Regions from separate parts of the uncultured Chitinibacter sp. genome, predicted to be linked through region 3. Evidence: predicted binding sites of a transcription regulator. Region 3 holds the regulator's gene; each other region holds the start of a gene.
The links. The regulator FNR, encoded in region 3, switches genes on or off when oxygen is low (the NO sensors DNR and NnrR bind a similar motif). The targets are predictions, from matches to a motif close to TTGATNNNNATCAA.

Region 1: QV747_RS07800 (peptidase U32 family protein) is a predicted target of FNR. The motif match lies at 2,641-2,654, and genes of this name have one in related genera.
Region 2: QV747_RS05125 (biotin/lipoyl-containing protein) is a predicted target of FNR. The motif match lies at 2,523-2,536, and genes of this name have one in related genera.
Region 4: pflB (formate C-acetyltransferase) is a predicted target of FNR. The motif match lies at 1,896-1,909, and genes of this name have one in related genera.

What each region holds. Positions count from the first base shown of each region.
Region 1 is NZ_CAMFLP010000004.1:232,267-236,866, reverse strand. It holds gene QV747_RS07810 (SCP2 domain-containing protein) at 209-643, opposite strand; gene QV747_RS07805 (U32 family peptidase) at 643-1,527, opposite strand; gene QV747_RS07800 (peptidase U32 family protein) at 1,561-2,568, opposite strand; gene gnd (phosphogluconate dehydrogenase (NAD(+)-dependent, decarboxylating)) at 2,876-3,787, shown strand; gene QV747_RS07790 (succinylglutamate desuccinylase/aspartoacylase family protein) at 3,999-4,600, shown strand, end outside.
Region 2 is NZ_CAMFLP010000002.1:266,161-270,760, forward strand. It holds gene QV747_RS05115 (iron-containing redox enzyme family protein) at 1-1,183, shown strand, start outside; gene QV747_RS05120 (DUF6999 family protein) at 1,180-2,064, shown strand; gene QV747_RS05125 (biotin/lipoyl-containing protein) at 2,020-2,505, opposite strand; gene QV747_RS05130 (acetate/propionate family kinase) at 2,665-3,852, shown strand; gene QV747_RS05135 (BPSS1780 family membrane protein) at 4,057-4,600, shown strand, end outside.
Region 3 is NZ_CAMFLP010000001.1:499,374-503,973, forward strand. It holds gene nagE (N-acetylglucosamine-specific PTS transporter subunit IIBC) at 1-1,246, shown strand, start outside; gene QV747_RS02320 (PTS glucose transporter subunit IIA) at 1,273-1,758, shown strand; gene QV747_RS02325 (hypothetical protein) at 1,842-2,525, opposite strand; gene fnr (fumarate/nitrate reduction transcriptional regulator Fnr) at 2,544-3,290, opposite strand; gene hemN (oxygen-independent coproporphyrinogen III oxidase) at 3,442-4,600, shown strand, end outside.
Region 4 is NZ_CAMFLP010000001.1:616,490-621,089, reverse strand. It holds gene pflB (formate C-acetyltransferase) at 1-1,746, opposite strand, end outside; gene QV747_RS02825 (hypothetical protein) at 2,101-2,259, opposite strand; gene QV747_RS02820 (VanZ family protein) at 2,295-2,651, opposite strand; gene QV747_RS02815 (Smr/MutS family protein) at 2,662-3,267, opposite strand; gene QV747_RS02810 (RNA-binding S4 domain-containing protein) at 3,324-3,713, shown strand; gene QV747_RS02805 (diguanylate cyclase) at 3,729-4,600, shown strand, end outside.

The sequences.
Region 1 (4,600 bases), on a different contig from region 3:
ACATCCACGACAGACAACAGCACCGCGAACCAGCCGCGCCCAAGCCAGCGGTGTAGCAAACCAACCCCAAAAACAAAGCCCAGCTACGCTGGGCTTTGGTCATTCAGGCATAGAGACAATCGTAGATCGATTGCAGATTAATTTGAACTGAGGGTATATCGCTCAGGTACTTTGAAATGAAAGGGTTGGGCAATATACCCGCACGGGGTTACAAGGCAAACCTTTGCCGCAGAGGGGCTGGCAGGCGTGCAAACAGCGGGGAAAAGTCGGTGGCATCCATCAAATTTTTAAGCTGCAAGCCCAGCTCGGTATCGCCACTAATCCGCAAACGGCGTTGGAAGAATAGCGTATCGGGGTCTTCTTGCCGGCGTGCGAGTATCCAGTAGTCAGCGAGACTTGCTGCAAAGCAGACATCGGCGGGCGCTTGGCTGGCGATAAAGCGGCCATTGGCAAAGCTGTAACTGAGGCCGCAGCCGAGATCGCTGACTTCGAGGCGAACAGTGCGGCCCTCTAACCAGCTAAAGTCTTCTTCTGGCCATAGCGGTTGTTTCACCCAGTTTAGGGTTTGGCTCAGGATGAATGCGGGTGGTTGCTCCGGCAGCTTTTGCAGGGCTTTTTGTACTAGGGCAGGTAACTTGACCATTAGATTGTCTCCAACTGAGCCGTCGGGCGAATGCCAGCTTGGCCGTGCCAATAACCGTTCACGATGCCTTCGGGGTGAATTTGCTGCCAGTCGATGGTATGAGGCTGGGTATTGATCTGCGCGCTATAGGCGGCAATGATTTCGGCGGTATACCCCGGCTGCGGGCTGATGCGTAGGTAATCGATGCCTTGCAGTTGTGGGATGTCGGCAATCAAGGCATGACAGGCAGCGGATTGAGTCTGGATGCCATTCAGGCGCAAGAACGCCTGCCCCTCGCGGGTGTGGAGGGCTAGCCCAATGGGGTGATCCAGGCATTTGAACTCACAGGCGTCTTTGTTCAGATCATAGTGGCGCGCGGTAAAGCAGCGGGCGGAAAACGCCAAGGGCAGGTGCCCGTGCGCAAACAACTCGGTTTCGAGTGTACTGGTGCGCTCGGCCAGGATTTGCGTCACCATACTTTGGCTGGCTTCCAGCGGCGGTAGCCAGCGCACCGCGCCAGCTTGGGCGTGCCAATCTAGCGTGTTGCCGTTATAAATATTCAAATGCGTACCGGCCACATAGGGGATCTCGCTTTGCCGGGCCACGCGTATCGCCCCCAGATCATTAGCTTCCAACCAGCCACCCGCGGCGGCCAGGCGGCGCAGGCTACTCAGATCTGAGCCCGACTCCAATACCGCTTGCGAGCTAAAAACTACCTGCTTGCCCTGTTGCGCCAGCTCTTGGCCGAGGGCCAGCCAATCGGCGGTTTTTAATTCATGGCGGCGAGCACAAACGACTTCGCCCAGATAAATGGTGGCCACTGGCCAATCGGCGGCGGCGGCATAAAAATCGAGCACTTGCTGGCGTGGCCAGTAGTACAAAATAGGGCCCAGAGTCAGTTGCATGGGGCTACTCCAATTAGGTCAAGTCACTCGCCATTAACGCCAGGGGCGGCTGTAGGCGCCTAGCGTCTGTTGATGGCCTTCCGAGACTTTGTTCAATGCCTGTTGCCACGCCGGTTTGACCGAATAGCGTGGGTCGGCGGCGGCATCCAGTGCGGCGCGTAATGTTTTGGTGACTTCGGCGGTATAGGCAGGGCTGCGCTGCCGGCCTTCCACCTTGATGGCTTTGACGCCGATGCGCAGTAATTCGGGCAAAACGGCGAGTGCATTCAGGCTGGTGGGTTCTTCCAGTGCGTAATAGGTGGCGTCGTTGACTTCAAAGCGCCCTTTGCACAGCGTGGGGTAGCCGGCGGGCTCATCAGCGGCAAAATGGTCAATCAATATGCCATTCAGCCGTGTTGACATGGTATCGCCCTGTGGAATCCATTGCACATGGCTTGCAGGCGAACACACCCCATGGGTATTGGGTGATTCGCCGGTGGCGTAGCTGGATAAAATACAGCGGCCTTCCGCCATCACACACAAACTGCCAAAGCCAAACACTTCGATTTCCACGGGCGTGTTTTTGATCACGTATTCCACCTGCGGCAAGGTCAGTACCCGGGGCAAGACCGCACGCCGAATGCCAAAGTAATCGTGGGCCAGATTGACGGCCTCAAAATTGGTGGCCGAGCCTTGCACCGATAAATGCCGATGCAAGGTAGGGTGAACACGGGTGGCGTAATCCAGCAAACCGAGGTCGGCCAAAATTACGGCGTCGGCACCGGCATCGGCGGCGGCATCAATGGCGCGATGCCACTCGGCCACGCGGCCGGCTTGGGCATAGGTGTTGATGGCGATCAGTACACTTTTGCCGCGCTGTTTGGCGTACTCGATGCCGGTTTTGATTTGGGCGTCGGTGAAATTGAGCCCGGCAAAATTGCGGGCGTTGGTGGCATTTTTAAAGCCCAGATACACGGCATCGGCGCCATGGTCGACCGCGGCTTTCAATGCGGGCAGGCTGCCGGCCGGACAAACCAGCTCGGGCAGGGCAGTAGCAGGCATGATGGGGCCTCTTTCGTGCAGATGCGTACAAAGACGGATGAAAGAGCTTAGGCCGCTGCACTGGCCAGAATGTTAATCCAAGTCAAGGTTTAGGCCTTCTGCGGCGCGAATCTGCCCAGTGTTGCGGCGCGCAAAACAGCCGAAAAGCGGCTAAAACCGCGAATTAGGTAAATTAATTAGGGGATTAGTGCAATTCTGGCTTGGCGTGCGCGCTGTCTTGCTAGAAAATACGGGTACGCATCTTATTGGCTACAGGCGAAGTTGCCAGCTACCCGCTCGCAACTCGACACCTAGAAGGGACTACACAATGAATATCGCAATGATCGGTTTGGGTAAAATGGGCGGCAATATGGCACGCCGTCTCGCGCGCGGCGGAGCCAATGTATTGGGCTTTGACGTCAGCGCTGAGACTCGGGAGGGTTTGGCTAAAGAAGAAGCCAACTTCCGTGCTTTTGCCTCTGTACCTGAGCTGATCGCTGCGCTGCCTACCCCGCGCGTGGTATGGCTGATGTTGCCATCGGGCGAGATCTCTGAAGCGGCTTTTGCTGAAATGAAAACGCTGCTGGCCCCGGGCGATCTGATCATCGATGGCGCCAACGCGATGTACAAAGACAGCCAGCGCCATGCGGCTGAATTGGCTGAGCTGAATATCAAATTCGTTGATGCCGGCGTTTCTGGCGGTGTGTGGGGCCTGCAGAATGGGTATTGTTTGATGTTTGGTGGCGATAAAGATGCCGCTGAGATCGCAACGCCATTTATGAAAATCCTGGCGCCTGCCGCTGATCGCGGCTGGACGCACACTGGCCCAGCTGGCTCTGGCCACTTCACCAAAATGCTGCACAACGGTATCGAGTACGGCATGATGCAGGCCTTTGCCGAAGGCTTTGCCATGCTGAAAGCGAAAAAAGAATTCGATCTGGATGTGGCTGAAATCGCCGAAACTTGGCGTCATAGCTCAGTAGTGCGCTCTTGGTTGCTGGATCTGGTGGCTGAGTCGTTCTCGCACGATACCGAACTCGAATCGCTGAACCCATTTGTACCTGATTCAGGTGAAGGCCGCTGGTCGGTGCTCGAATCAGTGGAGTTGGGTGTACCGGCGCCGGTGATGGCAACGAGCCTTTACTCGCGCTTTGCTTCACGTGGCAACGACGATTACGCGATGAAAATGCTGTCGCTGATGCGTAATGCCTTTGGCGGTCACGCCATGTCGAAAAAATAAGCGGCCTGCCTTGCTGCAGAAATAAGCTGTCACGCGATCTAGACGATCCAGGAGAAATCAGCAGCCGGCTGCAACCCCCTGCGTCGGCTTAAACCGCGTAGACCACACAAAACGCCATCATCGATGGCGTTTTTTTACGCCCATTGTCTCGCCATTTCGCGGTAATCCCGCGATAATTGCACCTCTTTGATTGTTTCGCGGAATCAACGCCATGCACCATCAGCACATGCTCAAATCTTACGTTTATCACGGCCTAACGGCGGGTCCCAAGCTGGTGGTGTTGGGTGCCGTGCATGGCAACGAGATTTGCGGCCCGATCGCGATTGAGCGCGTGATGAACGAGCTGGATTCCGGCCAATTGGTGCTGCAACGCGGCCAGATCACGTTTATTCCGGTGACCAATCCGCTGGCGCATGCCAAAAATGAGCGCAATGGCGATCGCAACCTGAACCGCAATCTACGCCCGAATGCGTTGCCGCATGATTTTGAAGACCGCATCGCCAATATGCTATGCCCGATCTTGGAGCAGCAAGACGTGCTGCTGGATCTGCATTCCACCACCAACCCACCGGGCGAGCCATTTATTATGCTCGGGCCTGAAAACAACGATGGCGAACTCTCGCCATTTTCTCGTGCCGCAGAAGAAGAAGCGCTGGCAATGCGCCTTGGCCCTAAACGCATTGTGGAAGGCTGGCTGGAAACCTACGCCGAAGGCGTGAAACATCGCCTGGCGCACAGCAAGGCCAGCGAGCGCGCGCACATGCTCAGCACCGACCCAAGCTACGGCGTGGGCACCACCGAATACACCCGCGC
Region 2 (4,600 bases), on a different contig from region 3:
TTTTCCATCTTCATCCGAGGCCGAAGCCGCGGGGGCGCTGGCTTTGCGCCAGGATATCCGCCTGCTGCCGCATCTATTTGATGTTTGCATTCATGAATACGTCAAGCTGGTTGACCAGGGCTGGATTCACTCGACGCAGGTCGATCATTTCCTCTGCCATTATTCCTCGGCCAAATTTATGCCGGTGGTGGAAGAGCTGCTGGCCAAGGCGGGCCTCACCATCCCGGCCGAGCGCTGGTATAGCAATCTGAGCAGCCGGGGCAACACCGGGGCGGCCTCGATTTTTATTATGCTGGCCGAGTTTTTGCAGCAAAAAACCCTGCGCGCCGGTGAGAAGATATTCTGCTTTATCCCCGAGTCGGGCCGCATTAGCGCCGCGTTTATGCTATTTGAAGTGGAAGATGCCAGCAGCGACACCAATACCCAGCCCGAGTATCAGGCTGCAACCAATACGTTAGAATCACCCCAGCTATATACCCCTAACATCCAGGCACCACACAATCCGAGCGAAGCGCCCGAGCCCTTGCAGCCATTACTCGGCCGGCTGGCTAGTTTATGGCAGGACTATCGCTCATCAGTGTGGCGCACGCCGGTGATTCATCAACTGGTTAGTGGACGTTTTGATGTGGCAGCCTATCGCAACTGGACTGCGCAATGGGTGCCGCAAGTGCGAGAGGGTAGCCTCTGGATGCGCGAAGCCGCGGCCTCGCTTGACGGCGATTTTGCTGCGTTGGGCGCGCTGATTGATCTGCACGCCAGCGATGAGCAAAATGATTTCCAGATTCTGTATCAGGATTATCAAGCCGCTGGCGGCACTCAGCCATTGGATGCGCTGCGGCGTAATCCCGGCGGCGAGGCGCTCAATAGCTATTTGCACGCTCTGGCTGCCACGCCCAATCCGGTGGGGCTACTGGGGGCGATTTATATCATCGAAGGCACCGGCCAGCGCATTGTGCCGGCGCTATTGCCGCTGTTGCGCCAGCAAGTGGCACTGCCACCACAAGCCTTTCGCTTTTTGGAATATCACGGCACCAATGACGAGCACCACTTGGCACGCTGGCTGGCCGCGGTGGAGATCACTTTGGCCTTAGCCCCCGAGGCCGCCGACGCCATCTACGCCACGGCGCGCCGCACCGCGCAGCTGTATTTAATGCAATTTGACCATATTCAGGAGCCGGTATGAGCCATTTTCTGGATGCACCGCACGACCCCCGCGACCCTAACCCCTGGCAGGCCTTGTATCTCGACCAGAGCACCCCGTTGCCCGAGCCGGTCAAGCGCGCGTGGCTGACGGATTCGGCCTCGCCCTCGCGGCAATATCTACTGCCGCTGGTGCGGCCATTGGCACGGCTGCTGATCATTGTGATTCAGCTATGCAAAATCGTGCTGCCGAAAAATTGGGCCGCCTCCAAGCTCTTGCACCGTATTCTGGTGTGGGGGCTGAAGGGTTTTGTTTCGCCCGAGGCCAACTGGCTGATCTTGCGCCATTTTCACTTGGGCGCGCAGATCATCGAGTTTGTGGCCCGCAATGCGCCGGTGGAAGTGCCCCTATCGCCACTCAAGCCCGCTGACATCGATGCGCTGGAAGACGAGCTGTTTCTCAAGCACGACCTGAACCTATTCAATTTTGTGATTCGCTTAAATCAGGCGCTGCAAGCCAGCGACCAAACGCTGGCACCAGTAAATCCGGTGGATTTCAGCATGATTAGCGAGCCGCCGCTGGCGCTGGCCGATATGCCGCAGGGGCGGCTGAATGGGATTGATCTACAAACAGCGATCGAGATTTTCACCCCGGTGTATCAGCTCTTTCTGACTGACAATGATTTCTGGCGCGCGGCCAACTCGCTGCAGCTGGATGAAACCATGGGGGTGTACGCCGCCACGATTCTCAATACCCCCCAACACCTGCTGCTATTGAATAACAAGCATCCGCTGGTGCCGCTATCCACCCTGCGCGCCGGCCACCGGCTGGTGCTGCATGGCTTATCCACCGAAATGCTGCACTGCCTGCTCAGCCGGCTACGGGCGGAGCAAGAGCTGGCGCAGGCGGGCGAGCAGGGCTAATTCCTGCCGTGCAAAGGCATAAACCGCGGCTTCATCAATCACGGCCACGCCTTGCAGCTGGCTCAAATCCAGCCCCAGCTTGGCCGCCAAGGTGGCGGCAGCGGGGCTGACCGCCAATAGCGGAGGGCTGGCGGGCGCGGCGCTTGGCGCTGCGTCAGATTCATCGGCAGGCAGCAGTAAATCGCCGGTGGGCAATTCGGCGATTTCCATCATCAGCAATAAATCATTGCTGTTCACGAAATCGCCATACTCGACCATCAAACTGCTGACTTGTCCGGCCTCGGGCGCCAGCACCGGCCATTCCTGATCGGCAGCCAGCAAGGTGATCAGGCAGGTATCCGCGGCTACTTGCTGGCCCGGTTTCACGTGAAACACGGCCACTTCGGCAGCTTCGGGTAATTCTGGGGCACAAATCAGATGCGTGGTGTAGCGCATTGTCATTATTTACTATCCAAGGCTTGATATTCGCCAATACGATGTCGGCCTTTGCCGACTAGACTATGCTGCACATAGTCGTCAGGCAGTATTCATTAAACAATCCTGCGCCGGCAAGAGCCAACCTTCGCCGACGTCGTTTTTCCGCCTTTGAGGAGTTCGTTCATGAGCGATTTGGTCTTGGTGATTAATGCCGGTTCGTCGAGCATTAAGTTTTCACTGTTTGAAACGACGGCGGCTGATCCACAAGTGCTGTACAAAGGCCAGATGGAAGGCCTGTATGTTGAGCCCAAATTCAGCGCCAAAGATGCCAACGACGAGAAAGTCGCCAACGAAACACTGCCTGCCGATGTGCCTAAAAACCATGATTACGCACTGCGCCATATGCTTGCTTGGCTGCAGCAACGTTTGGGCGGCCGCCAGATCAAAGTGATCGGCCATCGCGTGGTGCACGGCGGTACGCAGTATTCTAAACCCGAGCGGGTTACGCCTGAGCTGCTGGCTGGCCTTGAAGCGCTGATTCCGCTGGCGCCATTGCACGAGCCGCACAACATCGCGCCGATCAAGATTCTGCAAGACTTGCTGCCCGATGCGCCACAAGTCACCTGCTTCGATACCGCATTCCACACCACACAGCCCGAACTGAACCAGATGTTTGCGCTGCCGCTGGATTTTGCCCAGAAAGAAGGCATTCGCCGTTATGGCTTCCACGGTTTGTCGTATGAATATATCGCCAGCGTTCTGCCACAGATCGATACCCGCGCCGCTGAAGGCCGCACTGTAGTTGCGCACTTGGGCAATGGCTCATCGATGGCCGGCCTACTGGGTGGCGCCTGCCAAGCAACCACCATGGGCTTTACCGCGCTGGAAGGTCTGCCAATGGGTACCCGCTGCGGTAGCATCGATGGCGGCGTGTTGCTGCATCTGATGAACCATCTGAAGATGGATGCCAAACAGATCGAAACCCTGCTGTATAAAGAATCTGGCCTGTTGGGTCTGTCAGGGATTTCTAGCGATATGCGCGATCTGCACGCCTCGAGCGATCCACGCGCTAAATTTGCCACCGACTACTTCGCCCGTCGCGTAGCACGCGAAACAGCTTCACTGGCCGCGGCCATTGGTGGCCTGGATTGCCTGGTATTCACCGCCGGGATTGGCGAAAACGACGACATTACCCGCGCGAATGTTTGTCACCAGCTGCGCTGGCTGGGTGTTGAGCTGGATGAAGCCGCCAACGCGGTACGCTCTGGCGAACCACGCCGGATCTCGCTGGCCGACAGCAAAGTAGCGGTGTATGTGATCCCGACGAACGAAGAGCTGATGATTGCCCGTCAGGCACTGGCCGCGCTGTAATTCGCGACCAAGCTCAACCCTCAAAACCGCGCGGCAAGGCGCGGTTTTTTCATGCCCGGAACCGGGTGCGGGGATTTAAGTCTGAGTTAATATTCCCACGCTAAGCTGCGATCCTGTCATGGCGCTGTCATCATGTCGATGAAAAATAGCCGACACTGGGCCTTGCTGCTAGCATTAGCGTCAATCAAGACTATTGGATGTGAAATGCACGATCAGAATGTGATCATTGATCTGGCCCTTGAGCCACGCAAACGACCGCTCGCGGCCGGCTGGGCTTGGCTGCAGCGCTCGTATCAGCTTTACCGGCAGGCCCCAGTGCCGTGGCTAAAAATTAGCACGCTGTTTTTTGGGCTGATGCTGCTGACCGGCTTGCTGCCTGTACTCGGCTTTGTTGTGAGTGTGATCATCGCGCCGATTTTCCTGGGCGGCATTGCGGTGGCAGCCCAGCGTACGGTAGCTGGGCAATTACCGCCGGTGGAAGATCTATTCCTCGGCTTTAAAACCAAGGCCAGTGAGCTAGCGAAAGTGGGCGGGTTTTATATCCTCGGCGGCTTTGCGGTAGTCGTGGCGGTATCGATGCTCACGGGCATCCTGCATAGCATCGGCCTCATTGGCGCCTTGCCCGAAAAGCTGGAAAGCCTGCAGCAAATCCGGCATTTATGGCCAATTGGCGTATTGCTGCTGGTGGGTTTGCTGGGGGTATACAGCGCCTATTTTTATGCGCCGATCTTGGTAATGCTGGATCAGT
Region 3 (4,600 bases):
TGCTGCGCTGGCGGGTCTGGTGGGTTTCCTCGTGGTAACCACCCTGCTCAAACCTAACGTGGTATCGCAAATTCAGGGTATCCCTCTGGATCAAGTGCCAGCCGCGTTCAAGAAAATCAACAACCAGTTTGTTGGTATCTTGTGCGGTGTGATTGCTGCAGAACTCTATAACCGTTTCAGCGGTGTTGAGTTGCACAAAGCACTGGCGTTTTTCTCGGGCCGCCGTCTGGTTCCAATCGTTACTTCTGTCGTGATGATCGTTGTATCGTTCATCCTGATGGCAGTATGGCCACACATCTACGGTGGTCTGGTGCACTTCGGTGAATCGATCGTTGGCCTGAAAGCTGTTGGTGCTGGTATCTATGCCTTCTTCAACCGCTTGCTGATCCCAGTAGGTCTGCATCACGCCCTGAACTCTGTGTTCTGGTTTGACGTAGCCGGCATCAACGACATTCCTAACTTCTTGGGCGGTGCGAAATCACTGGCCGAAGGTAAGGCTGTTCAAGGTGTTACCGGTATGTACCAAGCTGGTTTCTTCCCAATCATGATGTTTGGTCTGCCAGGTGCTGCATTGGCGATCTACCAAGCTGCTAAGCCTGAAAACCGCGCTCGCGTAGGTTCAATCATGCTGGCTGCTGCGGTAACTTCATTCTTCACTGGTGTAACCGAGCCGCTGGAATTCTCCTTCATGTTCGTGGCACCACTGCTGTATGTGGTTCACGCCTTCCTGACTGGTGTGTCTGTATTTATCGCTGCGCAAATGCAGTGGATTGCAGGCTTTGGCTTCTCAGCCGGTCTGGTTGACTTTGTTCTGTCTAGCCGCAACCCGCTGGCCCAGAACATGATCATGCTGATTGTTCAAGGTGTGGTGTTCTTCGCGATTTACTACTTTGTATTCCGCGCAGTGATCGCAGCTCTGAACCTGAAAACGCCTGGTCGTGAAGACGAAGAAGCCGTTGCTGCTGCCGCTCCAGTAGCTGCCCCAGCTGCTAGCGACACTCTGTCACTGGCTCAAGGCTACGCGGATGTAGTTGGTGGTGCTGCTAACGTGACCAACGTTGACTCATGCATTACCCGTCTGCGTCTGTCGGTAAATGATGCTGATCTGGTGAATGAAGCTGCTGCCAAACGTCTTGGTGCTAGTGGTGTAATCAAGCTGAACAAACAAAGCGTACAAATCATCGTTGGGCCTAAAGCCGAACTGATCGCTGACGCGCTGCGTGGTGTTCTGGCCGGAAAAAAGTAACAGAGGCTGCGCCACAGCCTGAGGCTGTGGCCGTTGTAGCCTCTAACCCCGGCGAAATCGTACTGCTGTCCCCGGTAACGGGTGAGGTGGTGGCTCTGGAAGATGTGCCCGATGCGGCATTTGCGACCCGAGCTGTAGGTGAAGGTGTGGCGATTCTGCCTACCGGTAATCAAGTTGTTGCGCCGTGTGATGGCCAATTGGTGAAGATCTTCAACACCAACCATGCTTTCGCACTGATCAATGATGCCGGTGTTGAGCTGATCGTGCACATCGGGATTGAAACCGTGAAGCTGGGCGGGCAAGGTTTTACCCGTCTGGTTGAGCAAGGTAGCCAAGTGAAAGCCGGCCAGCCGGTGCTGGAGCTGGATCTGGAATACTTGCGCAACAATGCTAAATCGGTGATCAGTCCGGTGGTATTGACCAATGCTGATCAATTTGCCCCATTGGCCAATCTGGCTAGCGGCGCAGTGGTTGCAGGTCAAACCCCGCTCTACACCATCAAAAGCAAATAAGTAGTTGAGTAATGAAAAAAGCCACCTTCGGGTGGCTTTTTTATTTGTTTGCGCCTGTAAGAGCTTGAGCGAGGCTGCTCGCCTTATTGCTGGCTGAGTAGTTGCGCCAGCTGGTGAGTGGGGCTGTATTCGTTGCTAATTAATGGCGCAAAGGCCTGCTCAAGCTGTGGGTGATGTGCATGAAATGCTGCAGGTGGAAAATCCTGCAGAAAGCGATGGGCGAGGCCACGCAGGGTGGATAGTTGCAGCTGTTGTTGCAAGAGCTGATGGCTCAGTGCCGTTAGCAGTGGCCCTTGCTGCTGAAACGGGTTGGGTTGTTGCAATGTGCTGAGGATGGCTTGCCAGTCTTGCTGTTCGGCGCTTTGCGAGGGCGGCAATAGCGTCTGCCAGATCTGCTGAATAAACCCGCCGCAGCCGCGCGGGCCGAGGTGCAGCCAGCCATTGGCCACGGGGGCGAGCAGATCCAGTATTTCGGCAGATTGCTCAAGCGCGGCATGCTCGCCGCTGGCCGCCAGCATAAAGCCGTGCAGGCCGGCCAGAGGGCTGGGCACGATGATGACTTCGCACAGCGGATGCTCAGGATAGTGTTGCTGCAGATAGGGGGAGCCAGGATGAAACAGCAAAATTGCTTCATCCGTGGCGATGCTGGGTAGCTGTTGGCTGAGCGGGTGCAGGCAGAAGGCTGTTTGGCGCGGAGTTTGCCAGTGCAATCGGCTGGCTATTAGGGGTATAAGACTAGAGGGGGCAATCAAATGGGCTTGGCGCATGATACCCCCGGTGGTGCTTTATTCGTCGTGACAGGTGTTCAAAAGTTTTTTCAGGCTGTCGATGTTTTCCAACTCGATTAAGCGGTTTTGCACTTTAATCAAGCCTTGGTCCTGGAATTTGGAGAGTGTACGACTCACGGTTTCCAGTTTCAGGCCCAGATAGCTACCGATTTCTTCCCGCGTCATACGCAGATGGAAGCTGCTGGATGAATAGCCGCGCACGGCGAAACGCTGTGACAGGTTCAGCAGGAATGCCGCGAGGCGCTCTTCGGCCTTCATATTGCCCAGCAATAGCATCACGCCGTGATCGCGCACGATTTCGCGGCTCATTACCTTGTGTAGATGGCGTTGCAGTAGTGGCACATCGCGCGAGAGGTCTTCGATGTCGCTAAAAGGCAGCTCGCACACTTCGCTGTCTTCCAGGGCGATGGCATCGCAAGTGTGTACATCGGTGCTGATGGCATCCATGCCCAGCAATTCGCCCGACATGTGAAAGCCGGTGACTTGCTCGCGGCCATCTTCAGAAATCACGCTGGCTTTAAAGAAGCCCAGACGCACCGCATACAGCGAGCGGAATGGTTCACCAGCACGATACAGCGCCTCGCCACGTTTAATCGGGCGGGCCTGGGTGATCAGTTTATCTAACTCTGACATTTCATCCTGGGAGAGGCCGATGGGCAGACACAGCTCACGCAAACTGCAGTTAACACATGAATTGCGCAGATGGCGTGGGGTCATGTCGCGTACTTGGATGGGGGAAATCATCAACTTCTCACCAGAAAACAAAAACAGGGAAACATTGTACCGCTAGCGCGTGCTAATTACCGCATGCGCCGTCACGATGAATTGATTTTAATCAAACCAGAGGATTAGGCTAGCTCTTATTCTGCAGGGGTAGAATCGGAGTAGAGTCACGATGACATTTGTAACAAGCCAGCATCCGCACCCGAGCGGCCAAATCGAATTTGATCGCGAGCTGATCGTGCGTTACGACGGCAAAGGGCCGCGCTATACGTCTTATCCGACCGCGGATCGCTTTACGCAAGCCATGACCAGTCCTCAGCTGGAGCAGATATTACAACAACGCTTACCCGGCGCGCTAGCCAATCCGCTATCGTTGTATTTTCACATCCCTTTCTGCAATACCGTATGTTATTACTGCGGCTGTAACAAGATTATTACGAAAGACACCAGCAAAGCGGATGTGTATCTGGATTATCTCGGGCGCGAACTAGCCCAGTATGCCCAGGCCTTGCCACAGCGCTCACGGGTCAGTCAGCTGCATTTAGGCGGCGGCACGCCCACCTTTTTAAATGAAGCGCAGCTTGAGCGCTTGCTGGGGATGGTGCGTAGCCATTTTGAGCTCTTGCCGACTGGCGAATACTCCATCGAGATTGATCCGCGCAAAGTGGGCGAGTCGATGATCCGCACCTTGGCGCAGCTGGGTTTTAACCGGATGAGTGTGGGTATTCAAGATTTCAACCCCGCGGTGCAAGAGGCCGTGAATCGGGTGCAATCGCAAGAAGAAACCCGCACTGTGATTGAAGCCGCCCGCATGCATGGCTTTAAGTCGGTGAGTGTCGATCTGATTTATGGCCTGCCCAAGCAAACCGTGGCCAGCGTCGCTGAGACCATTGCGCAAGTGCTGACATTGCGTCCGGATCGCATCGCCCTCTACAACTACGCTCATTTGCCCGAGCGCTTTATGCCGCAACGGCGGATTAATGAGGCCGAATTGCCCTCCGCCAGCGATAAGCTGGATATGCTGCAAAACGCCATTCGCGATCTCTTGGCGGCGGGTTACGTGCTGATTGGCATGGATCACTTCGCTTTGCCGAATGATGATCTGGCCGTGGCGCAGCGCCGTGGGCGGCTACAGCGCAATTTTCAGGGGTACTCTACCCATGCCGACTGTGATTTGCTGGCCTTTGGCGTGTCGTCGATTGGCAAGGTGGGCGGGCAGTACTACCAGAATGTAAAAACGCTGGAAGAGTACTATCAGGCGGTCGATGTGCAGCAGTTGCCGGTGCAGCGCGGCCTGACGATGAATCGCGATGATGTGATTCGCCGGGCGG
Region 4 (4,600 bases), 120 kb from region 3:
GGTCGACAGCCACACCGCAATATCATCAGCGCGATCGTCGTTGTTACCGTAGGCTGGGTATTCACCTTCAATTACATAATCAACCGCCAGACCGGCTTCGTTACGTTTGATATGCACTTTGGCGTGTTTCACGGCGGACAGCGAATCGGCCGCCACTGACAGGCCGGCAATCCCGCAGGCCATCGTGCGCAGGATATCGCGGTCGTGCAGCGCCATTTCGATCCGCTCGTAAGCGTATTTGTCGTGCATATAGTGGATGCAATTGAGTGCAGTGACGTAGGTTTTGGCCAGCCAATCGAGCATTTTGTCGTATTTGGCCATCAGCTCGTCGTAATTGAGCACGTCGCCTGTAATTGGCTCAAAGCCTTTGGCTACCAGCTTGCCGGTTTTCTCGTCCACACCGCCGTTGATCGCGTAAAGCATGGCTTTGGCCAGATTGACCCGAGCGCCAAAAAACTGCATTTGTTTACCCACGCGCATCGCGGATACGCAGCAGGCGATGGCGTAGTCATCACCCCATTTTGGCCGCATCAAGTCATCGTTTTCGTACTGAATCGCCGAAGTGTCGATCGATACTTTTGCGCAGAATTCTTTAAAGCCTTGTGGGAATGACGTTGACCACAGTACGGTCAGATTAGGCTCTGGCGCTGGACCGAGGTTGTACAGGGTGTTGAGTACACGGAAGCTTGATTTGGTGACCAAAGTACGGCCATCTTCGCTCATACCGCCGATTGATTCAGTCACCCAAGTTGGGTCACCTGAGAACAGATCATCGTATTCTGGGGTGCGCAGGAAACGTACGATCCGCAGCTTCATTACCAGATGGTCGATGTATTCCTGGGCTTGCGATTCGGTAATGCGCCCTTCTTTGATATCGCGTTCGAAGTAAATATCGAGGAAAGTCGAAATCCGACCGATCGACATTGCCGCACCGTTTTGCTCTTTTACTGCAGCAAGGTAACCAAAGTACAGCCATTGCACCGCCTCTTGCGCTGTGGCGGCTGGGCGGCTCAGATCAAAGCCATATTTTTTGGCCATGACTTTCAATTCATTCAGCGCTTTGATTTGCTCGGCCAATTCTTCACGCAGGCGAATCACGTTTTCGCTGAATGCAACATCATCGAGCTCGGCTTTTTCGCGTTTTTTGTCGGCAATCAGAAAATCTACGCCATACAGCGCCACGCGGCGATAGTCACCGATAATCCGGCCGCGGCCATATGAATCTGGCAAACCGGTAATCACGCCTGAGCTACGGCAGGCCATGATTTCGGGAGTGTAGGCATCAAATACAGCGTTGTTATGGTCTTTGCGGTAGTTGGTGTAAATCTCTTCGATTTGCGGGTTCATTTCGAAGTGATACGCTTTCAGGCCGTTTTGCACCATGCGCAAACCGCCATTAGGCATAATCGCGCGGCGCAGTGGCGCGTCGGTTTGCAGACCAACGATGGTTTCCAGGTCTTTATTGATATAACCGGCATCGTGGGCGGTGATGGTTGAGCCAAACTGGGCGGATACTTCCAGCACGCCGCGTTTACGCTCTTCTTTCAGCAAGGCTGACAGTTCATTCCACAATTGGGTCGTACGTTCAGTCGGCCCCGCCAAGAATTGATCATCCCCTTCGTATGGGGTGTAGTTAGCCTGAATGAAATCACGTACAGCAACTTGCTGTTGCCACTCGCCGGCGGCAAACCCGCGCCAGGCGTCCAGTTGTGATTGATCCAGAGCTTTATCGATTGGGGCGTTCATGAGTATCTCCTTGTGGCGATGTCGGCTGGACATCCTGTGCCAAAACCGCTTTTGGCTGTTCTACCGCTGTTCGGCAAACGTCGTTCAGGCATCGGCCGATACAAAAAAATTACATCCAATTATGCTAATCACCACGCCAGCGGAAAAAATTGATCTGGATCAGTTTCTAGCCGGTGTTGTAATGATTTGCTTGCTACATACTCGATTCCTGACTGACATTCGGGTTTGGGTATTCCGAATGCATGAAAATATTCTATGCCTTTCCCGCACAAGCGGATATTCATTTTTGGCATTTTGGCCGGTTAATATTTACAGCGCAGATTAGCGGTCGATGCCGGGGTTTTTTGCTTTAAATCAATCATCCATATCTTGATGTTCGAATAAGGCTGGGCCCACTTGCACGATGGGCGTTTGCGGGTATAGCCGGTTATACAGCGCTTCTAATTCGGCGGGGCTAAGCTGTTCTAGCTGGGCGCTGATGGCGCTAATGACACTGCTGCGGGGCATAGACATGGGGCATTCCTCCAGATTGGTTTACCCCAGCCTAGTCAACTTTGACGCCAGCGCGAGTAGCAGCGGATGAACAGCAAGCCCAGCGCGGCGCCGAGCGCGTTGGCAAGCATGTCGTGCGGATCAAAGCTGCGATTAGGGGTGAACGATTGTGCGATCTCGACCAAGACCCCCATCGTCGCAGTAAAGAGCCACACTCTTAGGGTATATGGCCAAAGCCTATATGCCAGAATGGCTAGCGTGGCATACCCTATGAAGTGCTGAATTTTGTCGCCCTGATCGACCACTTGCGGCGCGGCAGGCCCTAATGATCCTACCCAAATGGCCAGCGTCCACAGCGCAAATAGGCTCTGTTTTGTGCGCGGATGTTGCCAATACCACCAAAATGCTTGCATGTACTTCACCTTATTTTTTGGCGCTGCGCAGCAAAATAAGCACCGCTCCGGCGCTGCCGAGCTGCGGGCTGGCTTGAGTGTAGGCCAGCACTTCATCGCGCTGCGCGAGCCAGTTTTTAAGCTTCAGTTTCAAAATGGGTTGGCCGGCAGGAGAGCTCAGACCTTTGCCATGAATAATGCGCACACATTTCAAACGCCGCGCCACGCTCTGGCTCAAAAACTGCGCGACTTTGGGGCGAGCGCTATCAATGTTTTCACCATGCAGATCCAATTCACTCTCCACCGGCCAATCGCCACGCCGCAGTTTTCGGATCGTTTCTACGCGCAAGCCGGGGCGCACAAAATGCAGGCTTTCGCCCGGCTCTAGCTCATCCCAAGGCCAGAAGTCGCTCATGTCAGCGATGACTTCAGTAAGCCCAGCCGCTTGTTGCCGTGGCCAGGGGCTAGGATGCCGTGGCGGATGCTGAATATACTGCTGCGCTAATGGTTGCACCCCCTGCATGGCGCGGGCAAATAATTCGGCCTCGCTTGGTTTGGGCGGGCTAATGGGGGTGGCTTTGGCACTACGCAGATTTTTGCGCAGTTGTTTTAATTGCTCGATTGTTTTTTTATCCATGGCTAGTGGCCAACTGAACGATATAATTGAAGCATCGATTTGGGAGAAAGCCGAAATTGACGCAGGATAAAGTCCGTCTGGACAAATGGCTGTGGGCCGCACGTTTTTTTAAAACCCGCTCTTTGGCGGTGCAAGCGATTGCTGCCGGGCATGTTAACGTGAATGGCGAACGGGCAAAACCATCGCGTAGCCTGAAAGCAGCGGAAACCCTCGAAATACGCACCGAGCATGGGCGCTTTGTGGTGCAAGTGCTGGCGCTGAGCGAACAGCGTCGCGCAGCCGAGCTGGCCCGCACTTTGTATGCAGAAACCGCTGAGAGTATTGCGCAGCGTGAACGTGAGCAATTTATGCGCGCGATGCAACCGCAGTTTGATCACGCCCATATCAAAGGTCGGCCCACGAAAAAAATGCGCCGCGAACTCAATCAACTTTACCAACAAGAATAAGACCGAGACCTGTTCATGTCTGCCACCCCTCGCCTGATTTATTTTGTGGCGCCGAATCAAGACACGCTGGCCAAAATTGGCGCCCAGCTGGCATTTTTCGGCTTTGATTACCGGGTGTTTGATCGCAATAGCGCCCTGCTGGCTGCGATGCACAGTGCGCAACCCTTCGCCGTTGTGCTGGATGAGCATGGGCTAAACGATTTTAGCGCCCTGCAGTGCCTGCCCTTAATCCGCCGCTTGTTTGAGGGGCCGATTTTCCTCGCCTCATTTGCGCTAGATATCGTCAAACAGCTGGAGTTTTTGCGCGCGGGGGTTACTGATTTTTTTGAGTATCCGCTTAATATTCAGGCGCTGATTGATCGGCTTGATCATCATGATGAGCAGCGTAACCCACCGCCCTACCGTATTTTGCTGGTAGATGATTCGGAAATGGTGGCCAAGTGGGCGCAATCGGTGCTGCATGGCGCGGGCATGGTGGTGAAGCATCTGGCCGATCCTTTGCAAATTTTGAAGCGACTGGAAGCCGATCAGCCGGATATTTTGCTACTCGATGTCTATATGCCGCAGTGCCATGGCGATGAAATTGCCAAGGTGATTCGTCAGCACCCGCAGTTTGATTCGATTCCGATTGTGTTTCTTTCGACCGAAACCCACCGGGGCCGCCAACTGATGGCGCGCAGCATGGGCGGCGATGACTTTCTCGTCAAGAATATGGAGCCCGACGAACTCATCGCTGCCGTCAGCATCACGGTTGAGCGTTACCGCACTCTGCGCCGCTGGATGACCCGCGATAGCCTTACGGGTTTACTCAATCACACCAATCTAATCGACGCACTCGGCCGGGAAGTCGCGCGGGCCAGCAAAGAATCGCGCCAGCTCTCTTATTC